2 regions of the Paraburkholderia sp. GV068 genome follow, and region 1 is predicted to be linked to the other one. Evidence: riboswitches for the same ligand, from Rfam matches in the RefSeq annotation. Region 1 holds a riboswitch; the other holds the start of a gene.
The links. Region 1 has a riboswitch for manganese ahead of C8K18_RS23225 (sodium:calcium antiporter). Riboswitches for the same ligand answer to the same signal wherever they lie in the genome.
Positions count from the first base shown of each region.

Region 2: it holds a riboswitch for manganese, as region 1 does, so the genes downstream of both, C8K18_RS00205 (TMEM165/GDT1 family protein) here and C8K18_RS23225 (sodium:calcium antiporter) in region 1, are expected to answer to the same signal.

Region 1 is NZ_QBUB01000012.1:141,104-145,521, reverse strand. It holds gene C8K18_RS23235 (acetyltransferase) at 1-472, opposite strand, end outside; gene C8K18_RS23230 (acetyltransferase) at 573-1,235, opposite strand; gene C8K18_RS23225 (sodium:calcium antiporter) at 1,489-2,499, opposite strand; yybP-ykoY riboswitch at 2,636-2,820, opposite strand; gene C8K18_RS23220 (outer membrane protein) at 2,975-3,457, opposite strand; gene waaC (lipopolysaccharide heptosyltransferase I) at 4,171-4,418, shown strand, end outside.
Region 2 is NZ_QBUB01000001.1:36,724-41,141, forward strand. It holds gene pepN (aminopeptidase N) at 1-1,149, opposite strand, end outside; gene C8K18_RS00200 (DUF4136 domain-containing protein) at 1,420-2,115, shown strand; gene C8K18_RS00205 (TMEM165/GDT1 family protein) at 2,192-2,764, opposite strand; yybP-ykoY riboswitch at 2,776-2,993, opposite strand; gene C8K18_RS00210 (beta-ketoacyl synthase chain length factor) at 3,516-4,220, shown strand; gene C8K18_RS00215 (1-acyl-sn-glycerol-3-phosphate acyltransferase) at 4,204-4,418, shown strand, end outside.

The DNA of each region.
Region 1 (4,418 bases):
GCGGTATCAGCGAGCGCGCACCGATAACGCATCCACTTTCGATGACGCTGCCGCCCAGGAATACAGCCTCGTCGCCGATCCACACATCGTTATGAATAACGGTGTCAGCGTATTGCGGCATCATTGCATTGGTGAGACCGTTGCCGTAGATGCTGAACATGGTCGTCGATATGGTCTTCGTTTCATGCTGGGCGTTCAGAATGAACTTGAGCCCCATACCGCCTGCGACGTTCTTTCCAATCACCAGCTTCTGCGCATGGCCGTCGTATCTGGCGACCGAACCCACGCCGAGAACACTGCATCGGCCGATATGAAACACTCCGTCGGAGGCCTCTTCATCCAGCCAGTTCCTGAAGAACTTGTTAGGGATGGTCGAGAAAGCCCCGTCCCGGTAGCCGATCACAATGAAATGCTTCGATAGAGGATGAGTCGGCACGACGCCGATGCTGTCATCCGACGTAACAACGTTCATATAAATCCAGTGCGTGTTGCGGTTTAGTGCACGATGACTTTATTGCCGCATGGAACTGCCGGGCAAGTTGTAGACAGGGTGAACGTGGTGCGGCCTGCATTCACAGATAGCGGGCCCCGGCAACCCTGTCGCGCACCTTCCTGGCGGGACTGCCGTAGACGACCGAATAGGGCTCGACGTCCCTCAGAACGGTAGCTCCCGCGCCAACGATGCTGTGCTCCCCGACGTTGATGCCGTGGCGAAGCACTGCGCCGATGCTAATGGCGGAATACGCACCGATCCGGCAGTTGCCACCCGTTATCGCTCCGGGCGCCAGGCTCGAAAACTCGTCCATCACAGAGTCGTGATCCAGCGACGAGTTCGTGTTCAGAATACAGAACTGGCCTACGCGGCAGTCGGGATTAACGACCGCTCCAGCCATCACTACACTGCCCGCCCCGACCGTTGTGCCGCGACCAATCGTGGCCCGCGGATGAATGGCATTCATGAACTGCAGTTGGGGGCAAAGCGCTCCGACCTTCGCCGCCACTTTCGAGCGGACGACGTTGTCGCCGATTGCAATGATGGTGCCTTGCAGATCGTGTTCAGCCACGAGACGGGGAAGATCGGCTTCGCCGCCTAGCACTGGATAGTCGAGCGTCCGTTCACCAACGTTGCGGTATGCGTCGATTAACCCGGCAATGCTGTGCTTTCCTTCCTGCTCGACAATATCGATGACGACTTTTGCATGGCCGCCCGATCCGACGATGACAATGTGGCTCATACCCGCCTCCGCGGACTTGCTCGACTGGTTCCCTGCCGCTTGATGCATCGACAACATGCGCGAAGAATGCGCCGCGCAACGGTGATTTCGTCGGCGGCGCTTGTCGAGACCCATGTCGCAATGGTTTGTGAAATTATGCCGTCGTCCCGCATCGCGCGATTCCGGGAGTTGGCGAGAGAAAAGCCGTTAGATCGATGTATTGGGCGGGAGCATCGCCGCGGCTTGTGATTCGCCGGCGACGTGGCTCGAACGCCTAACGGCTTAGCGTGATCGCCAGATAAGCGGCGTACAGCGCGCCGCAGACCAGCAGCGCCCACACGGGCGCGCCGCGCTCGCGGGCGTTGAGCCGCAGCCAGCCCGCCGCGACCAGTGTGATGACGATGCCCGTCACCACCTCGATGCGCGGCGTCCACGGCGTCAGCAGAATGCCGATAGCGGGCAACAAGGTGCCCTGAAACACCATCGCGCCCGTGATGTTGCCGAACGCGAGTGTGTCCTTGCCGCGGCGAATCCACAGGATGCTGTTGACCTTCTCCGGCAACTCCGTGGCGATCGGAATGATCAGCAGCGACAGCAGCAGCGGCGATACGCCGACCACCACGGACACGCCCCGCACGCCGTGGATGAAACCCTCGGCGCCCCACACGAGCAGCGCGACCGCGATCAGCAGTTGGACGGCGATCGTCGCGAGGTTGGTCGGCACGCCGAGGCGCGCGAGCATCATCTTGCCGGGCGCTTCCGTGCCGTGGCCTGCATCGACGAGATCGTTCGACGCGCGGAAAGTCGCCACGACATAGGCGACATACACGCCGACGAGCGCGACGCTGAACAACGCGCGCACGATGCGCTGCTCATGCGGCACATACATGGCCGCGGCGGCCAGCAGGAAGGCAAAGAGGAAATAGTTGAGATCGCGAGTGAAGCCCGAACGCTCCGGCGCGACGCGTCCGCCGACGCCGCGCGAGCGCAGCACGGCGAGCGTCATCAGAAAGGTGGACAGCGTGGACAGCATCAACGGTGCGCCGAGAATCGCGCCCACGCCGATCTCCTCGTTGACGGCACGATCGCTCGTCCCGCCGACAATCGCTATCAGCGGCACGAGCGTCTCGGGCAACGCGGTGCCGACTGCAGCGAACAACGAGCCGGTCACGCCTTCGGATATCTTAAGCCGCTCGCCGAGATGTTCGAGCGCGTTGGTGAAAAGCTCGGCCGCCACGAGGATGACGACCAGCATGATGGCCAGTTCGATGAGAAGACCGGTCATGCGCGGCTCCGTGCATCGAAGGGATTGACGTGATCGACGTGATGGACCGAAAACGTGCGGCGCGGCAGATCGCGCGACAGCAAGTTGAGCAGAAGACGAGGAGATTGAACAGCGCGGGATTTCACAGCGGCTCCGAGGTCGGACGTAAGACGAACCATGACGCACCGCGACCCGTCCGACCAGAACGAAGCAGTGCGCCAATGGTCTCGCCAAACCGACCCGGTCGAACGCGCCATGACCCGCAGGCCAAGTATGTTGACGCGCTCTCCTTCAGGCGATGCCGCGATGCGTGAAGGAAGGCTACTCCCCAGTGACCCGGGGATTTTAGCGGGAGTGGGCGGAGGCAACAAGCCTTCGCAAAGAAGCTTGTTGACTGTGTTCGCCGTGAGCCGAGCTTTTACTGCGTGCCAAGTGTGGTGTCCATGCAGCTTGCGCAGCGGTCTGTTTTCTTGCCGCGCGCAAGCTCATCGAGTCATTAATTGAAGTGATACTGGACGCCTACCGTGAAGCTATTGTTTGTTCTCTTCGTGCCGTCGTGATGGCTCGAGTCCGTGGTCCATTCGGCGACCGCGCTGACATGCTCCGCGAACTTGTAGTCCACGCCGAGGCCCCAATGGAACCGCGTATCGGGGTCGTCGCCCGTAAAGCCGGCGCGAATGTACGGCATGAACTGGTTAAACGGCATGCCGAATTTGGCGTCGATTCCGGCGTCCTTGAAGGTGGTGGAGCCGTGGTGCAAATCCGCGAAAGCCTCGGCTCCTACCACGAACCGCTGCACGTCGAAGTTGTATCCGGCGGTGAAGCCCGGAAACACCGTGTTATGCGACGCCTTGTTGAATGCGCCCGATGCATCCGAATTATTGACGCCTAGCTTGAAACCAACATAAGGACCGGCGAACTGGCTTGCGCCCGCTTGCGGCGCCGCTTGTGCGCAAGGAATCTGCGAAAGAAGAACCACCGATGCCGCGAGAATTGATCTGGTTATTTTGTGCATGAATTGCAAATAAAGCTCTTAGTCCGGCGAGTGATCTCGCAATGCCTGTCGCACTGGAATGCGAAAGGGTCGGCGTAGGCCGACGCGCAACTATTCCCATATCGATGGGAATTGCATAGGCAGCGCGCGGCGATTCAGCGAATGGATGAGAACGATCTGAAATTTCAGCGAAGAGGTGAGGCGGGGGCTACGAGGCGTGTGGGTGGGGCAGCGCGTTGGGCGAGTTGCAGTTGTTTTGGCGGTTTGTCGATGGTACTGCGGGACCACGTTTTCGAGCACGACGGCCGGATCTGCTCCGCCTCAGGTCTACGAAACGTCTCTCCACGCACGACCGGAGACTGAGTACGCCAAGGTCCCGTACCCGCTGGGTCCTGTATGATCCTACGCGACTCGCGTGCAACAACCCGGAACCCGGGCGCCCCAGGCAGCCTTCCGATAGCTTGCAAATAGATAGTTGCTCTATTGCTATGTCGAAAATACCGCTGCTACGAACCGCCCTGCCGCCGATCTGAACCAAAGTCGTTTTGATTGCTCCCGGCGTGTGGGAACCCTCGGACCAAGTCCGGGATAATCTAAGCTGGATATCCTGCCGTTGATTTCCTTCAGGTCACTGCACAGCATCGAGGTATAGGTCTCACGGATGCTGAAGTGAAGTCCGCTTGTTGAATGGTAATGGAATGAAACGCATTCTAATAGTGAAAGTCACCTCCTTAGGTGACCTGGTACATGGTCAGCCCGTGGTGGCCGACCTGCATCGCGCCTTTCCTGGCGTCAAGATTGACTGGGCCGCCGATGCGTCCTTCGCCGATGTTCCACGCTGGAATGCGGGCATCGACCGCGTGCTGTGCGCGCCATTGCGGGGCTTCAAGAGAAACCGCTCCGGGGCCGAGCTCAAGGCGATTTTTACATCGATATCTGAACTGCG
Region 2 (4,418 bases), on a different contig from region 1:
GTAGCTTTCCGGGCGCACCGGGTGAGCCATCGGGCCGGCGTCTTCGGCGAACTGCATCTGGCGGAGCACGCGCACGTCTTCGATGCGCTTCGTCGCGCGCGCCGCTTCGTCGCCGCTGCTGGTCAGTCCGGCGGCCATGTCGGCGGAGAATTCCTGATCGCGGAACACGGTCAGGCCTTCCTTCAGGCTCAACTGGAACCAGTCGCGGCAGGTCACGCGGTTGCCGGTCCAGTTATGGAAATACTCGTGGCCGACCACCGCCTCGATGTTCGCGAAGTCCGTGTCGGTCGCCGTTTCCGGGTTCGCCAGCACGTACTTCGTGTTGAAGATGTTGAGCCCCTTGTTTTCCATCGCGCCCATGTTGAAGTCGCTCACCGCGACGATCATGAAGCGGTCGAGATCGAGTTCGAGGCCGAAGCGTTGTTCGTCCCAGCGGATCGAATTGATCAGCGAATCCATCGCGTGACGGGTCTTGTCGAGATCATGCGGCTCGACCCACACCTGCAGCAGCTTTTCCTTGCCCGAGCCGGTTTTCACACGCTCTTCGAGCGCAACGAGCTTGCCGGCGACAAGCGCGAACAGATAGCTCGGCTTCCTGAACGGATCTTCCCAGCGCGCGAAATGACGGCCGTCCGGCAGATCGCCTTCCTCGAGCAGATTGCCGTTCGACAGCAGCACCGGATAATCGGCTTTGCTGGCTCGCAGCGTGACCGTGTAGGTCGACATCACGTCCGGCCGGTCGAGGAAATAGGTGATGCGCCGAAAGCCCTCGGCCTCGCACTGCGTAAAGAAGTTTCCGCTCGACACATACAGGCCCGAGAGCGTCGTATTCGCCGCCGGATTGCAGATGCTGGTGAGCGTGAGCTCGAAGCTGTCGGGCACGTTGTCGAGCACCAGCCCGTGCTCGTGCGGATGCGCGTTGGCGAACGGCTGACCGTCGAGCGTCGCGCCGACGAACTCCAGTTGTTCGCCCATCAGTTCGAGATGCGGCGCGCGCGCGGCGTCCGGGTTGCGGCGCACGCGCATCGTGTTCTTTACGACCGTGCGTTCGGGCAGCAGATCGAACTCGAGCGCGACGGTGTCGATCAGAAAAGCGGGCGGCGCATAATCGGCGCGGCGGATCACATTGGGCGTTGCGGTATCGGCCATGGCGTTCTGTAGTGATGGGACTCGAGCGGCCGGCGCACGAAGACGCGCGAGCCGGGCTTGTCGAGCCATTGTACAAAGCCTCGGGCAATCGTGCGGCGCGCGCTTTTCAGATAGCCGTTCGGCCGATGCGCGCTCGGACGCCCGCACCGCTCTTGCTCACGCTCAAGCTCCTGCGGCGTGGGAGCGGAAGGGAGCGGAACGGCGCGGCGCGATCGACGGTCATACGTACAATGAAAGACGAACGAACAGAAACGCTTCACGAGGTAGACCATGACAACGAATATCTGGACGCGCCGGGCCATGCTGCTGCTCGCGGCACTGAGCGTGCTGCTGTCCGGCTGCACGACCTACGTGACCACGCAGGTCACCGCGTTCTCCGACTGGAGCGGCGGCGACGCGGCCCGCACCTACGCGTTCACACGCGAGCCCGACCAGCGGAACAATCTCGAGCTGACCACCTATGAGCGCATCATCGCCAACGAACTCGCCACGCATGCGTTCCGCCAGGTTGACGGCAACGACGCGCGCTATCTCGTCGGGCTCTCGTATGGAATCCGCTCGGACATGGTGACGGTGGCCGAGCCGGTCTACTACAACCCGTGGCCGGCGCCTTACTGGGGCTGGGGCCGTCCGTACGATCCGTGGGGGCCGTGGGGTCCGTTTCCCGCAGGCTACGTGAACCAGAGCTATCCGATCTTCACGCATCTGCTCGGCGTGCGGATCACCGAGCGCGCGACGGGCAAGGAGGTCTACAACGTGACCGCGCGCAACTCGGGCGGCGAGTCGTCGCTGGTGAGGGCCATGCCGTATCTGGCGCGCAGTGCGCTTGCCGACTTCCCGCTTGGCAACGGCGTCGTGCGCACGGTCAAGATTCCGCTTGGCAACAGCGCGGGTGCTTCCAACGAAACGCCGGTGCCGGCTGCAGCGTCGCCGGCTGCCGCGTCGGGCGCGAAAGCCGTGCAATGACCGCGACGCGACCGCAAGCGCGATAAAAGCGTGACAAGAGCGCGATCCGGCAAATGCCGGCATCGCGCGCACGTCGTCAGAGCCCGCCGCCGAACAGCGCCATCGTTCCGAGAACCACGAACAGCACGGCGGCGATGCCGTGCACGATGCCGGTCGGCAGACGGTGCGCGAAGCGGTCGCCGAGCAGGATCGCCGGGACGTTGGCGATCATCATGCCGAGCGTGGTGCCCGCCACCACGCCGAAGAAGTCGTGAAAGCGCGCGGCGAGCGCAACCGTCGCGATCTGCGTCTTGTCGCCCATTTCCGCGAGGAAGAAGGCCACGACAGTCGCGCCGAACACGCCAAGATGCGTGCGGTTCGTGTTGGCTTCTTCGTCGTCGAGCTTGTCGGGCACGAGAATCCACAAACCCATGCCGATGAATGAAATGGCCAGCGCCCAGCGCATGATGGCCGGCGTGAGCAGCGAGCCGAGCCACGCGCCGAGCGCGCCCGCGCCCGCGTGATTGACGAGCGTCGCGACCAGCACGCCGAGGATGATCGGCATCGGCTTGCGATAACGCGCGGCGAGCACGAGCGACAGCAGCTGCGTCTTGTCGCCGATTTCGGCGAGCGCGACCGCTCCGGTGGAAATGAGGAAAGCGTGGAACACGTGGGTTGGAATCCGCGGGCCGGGAAATGAACGAGCGACGACCCACGACACGCCGGGCCCAATTGCGGCGGGGTGTGGGTCATCGGTCTCGCCAGGCCAGAGGCTGCGGCTGCCACGGCCATGACGGCCAAGTCTGTTGACAGGCGCCCCCGCGAGCGCACGTTGTTGCGAGCCCGGCTAGATGCCGGGCGAACGTGGCGCGGGGCGGCTACTCCCCAATGAGGGACGGATTATAGCAGGCGTCGCCGCGCGACCGTTCTGCCGGGAGCAGAATTCGCGTGAAATCGGATCGCATGTATTCGACTGCAACAGTCGTCGCAGAAAGTTAATTGAAAGCATCTAGGGGATTCTCTTTGCGAACGCGACCGTCTGACAGTCGAATTCCCAAAAACCTACAGATGTAGGGATATTCCCAGGCCCAGATGGGAAATTTCTGCAAATCGCCATAGCACTCAAATTAGCGTCGTAAACGCGAGACGGATACAGATGGATACGTCTTTTGTGGCTGATTTAATTCAGAATATTCAGTATGATTCCGGCGACTAAGGAAGCCTGAGCCAAACTACACGGCCAATCGTCAATGGCCTAAATAATCGGGCCAAAGTGCCGTTAATTCGCTGAACCCTACAAAAGAAGTCTGGATTGTCCCCCGGCTGGAAATTGCCGGTCCGCGCGGCGCGCATACGCTGTGACGGCTGCGTATTCCGTCAGGCGCTTCAGCCTCTCCTTGCTTCAACGCGCGAACACCGATATGCCCGATCCGCACTGGACCATTCCGGTCGCTCGCTGGTCTAGCTGGCCTGCTGCCGCCACCGCCGCACCCGACATCGGTTTTATCGAACCGATCGTGCGGCGGCGTCTCAGCACGCTCTCGAAAGCCGCGCTGAAGGTGGCGCACGATTGCGTCGGGGCCGACGAGGCGCGCGTCGTGTTCGCGTCGCGGCACGGCGAACTGCGCCGCACCACGGAGATCCTGCGCGCCATCAGATCCGGCGAGCCGGTGTCGCCGACGGCCTTCAGCCTCTCGGTGCTCAATGCGATGACGGGCGTGTTCGGCATCGCGCGCGGCGACCGCTCGGCGGCGAGCGCCATTTCGGCGGGCCCGGAAACGCTCGGTTATGCGCTGCTCGAGGCGTATGCGCAACACGCAACGCAATCGGCGTCACCGGTCCTGCTGGTCTACGCCGACGAACCGGCCGACCCCGCATACGGAACGATCGACGATGAAGTGCAGGGCGGCGCGATCGCGCTGCTCTTGAGTAACGAAACGGCGCTCGGCCATCTGGTCTGTACACGGTCCGCATCGCCGGGCCTGCACGACCAGGAGGAGCCCGCAGCAAGCCGCTTCGCCACGCAAAGCCAGGCGCTGCTGCATTGTCTCGAAACCGGCGAGCCCGCGGCCTGGCAGGGCGCCGGCGTCCTTTGGCAGTGGGAGTGGCATGACCGCGCGGCTTGACTACACGTGGCGATTCTTCGCCACGGGCATGGCTTTCGTCGTGTTCGGCATCTGCGGCGTGCTGTTTTCGGTGCTGGTGTTTCCGCTCGCGTGGCTGTGGCCGCATCGCGCGTCGCGGCAGTTCGCGGTGACGAGCATCATCCACTGGTTTTTCCGCGCGCTCGTCGGCGCGTTGCAACTGATCGGCGTGATGAAGCT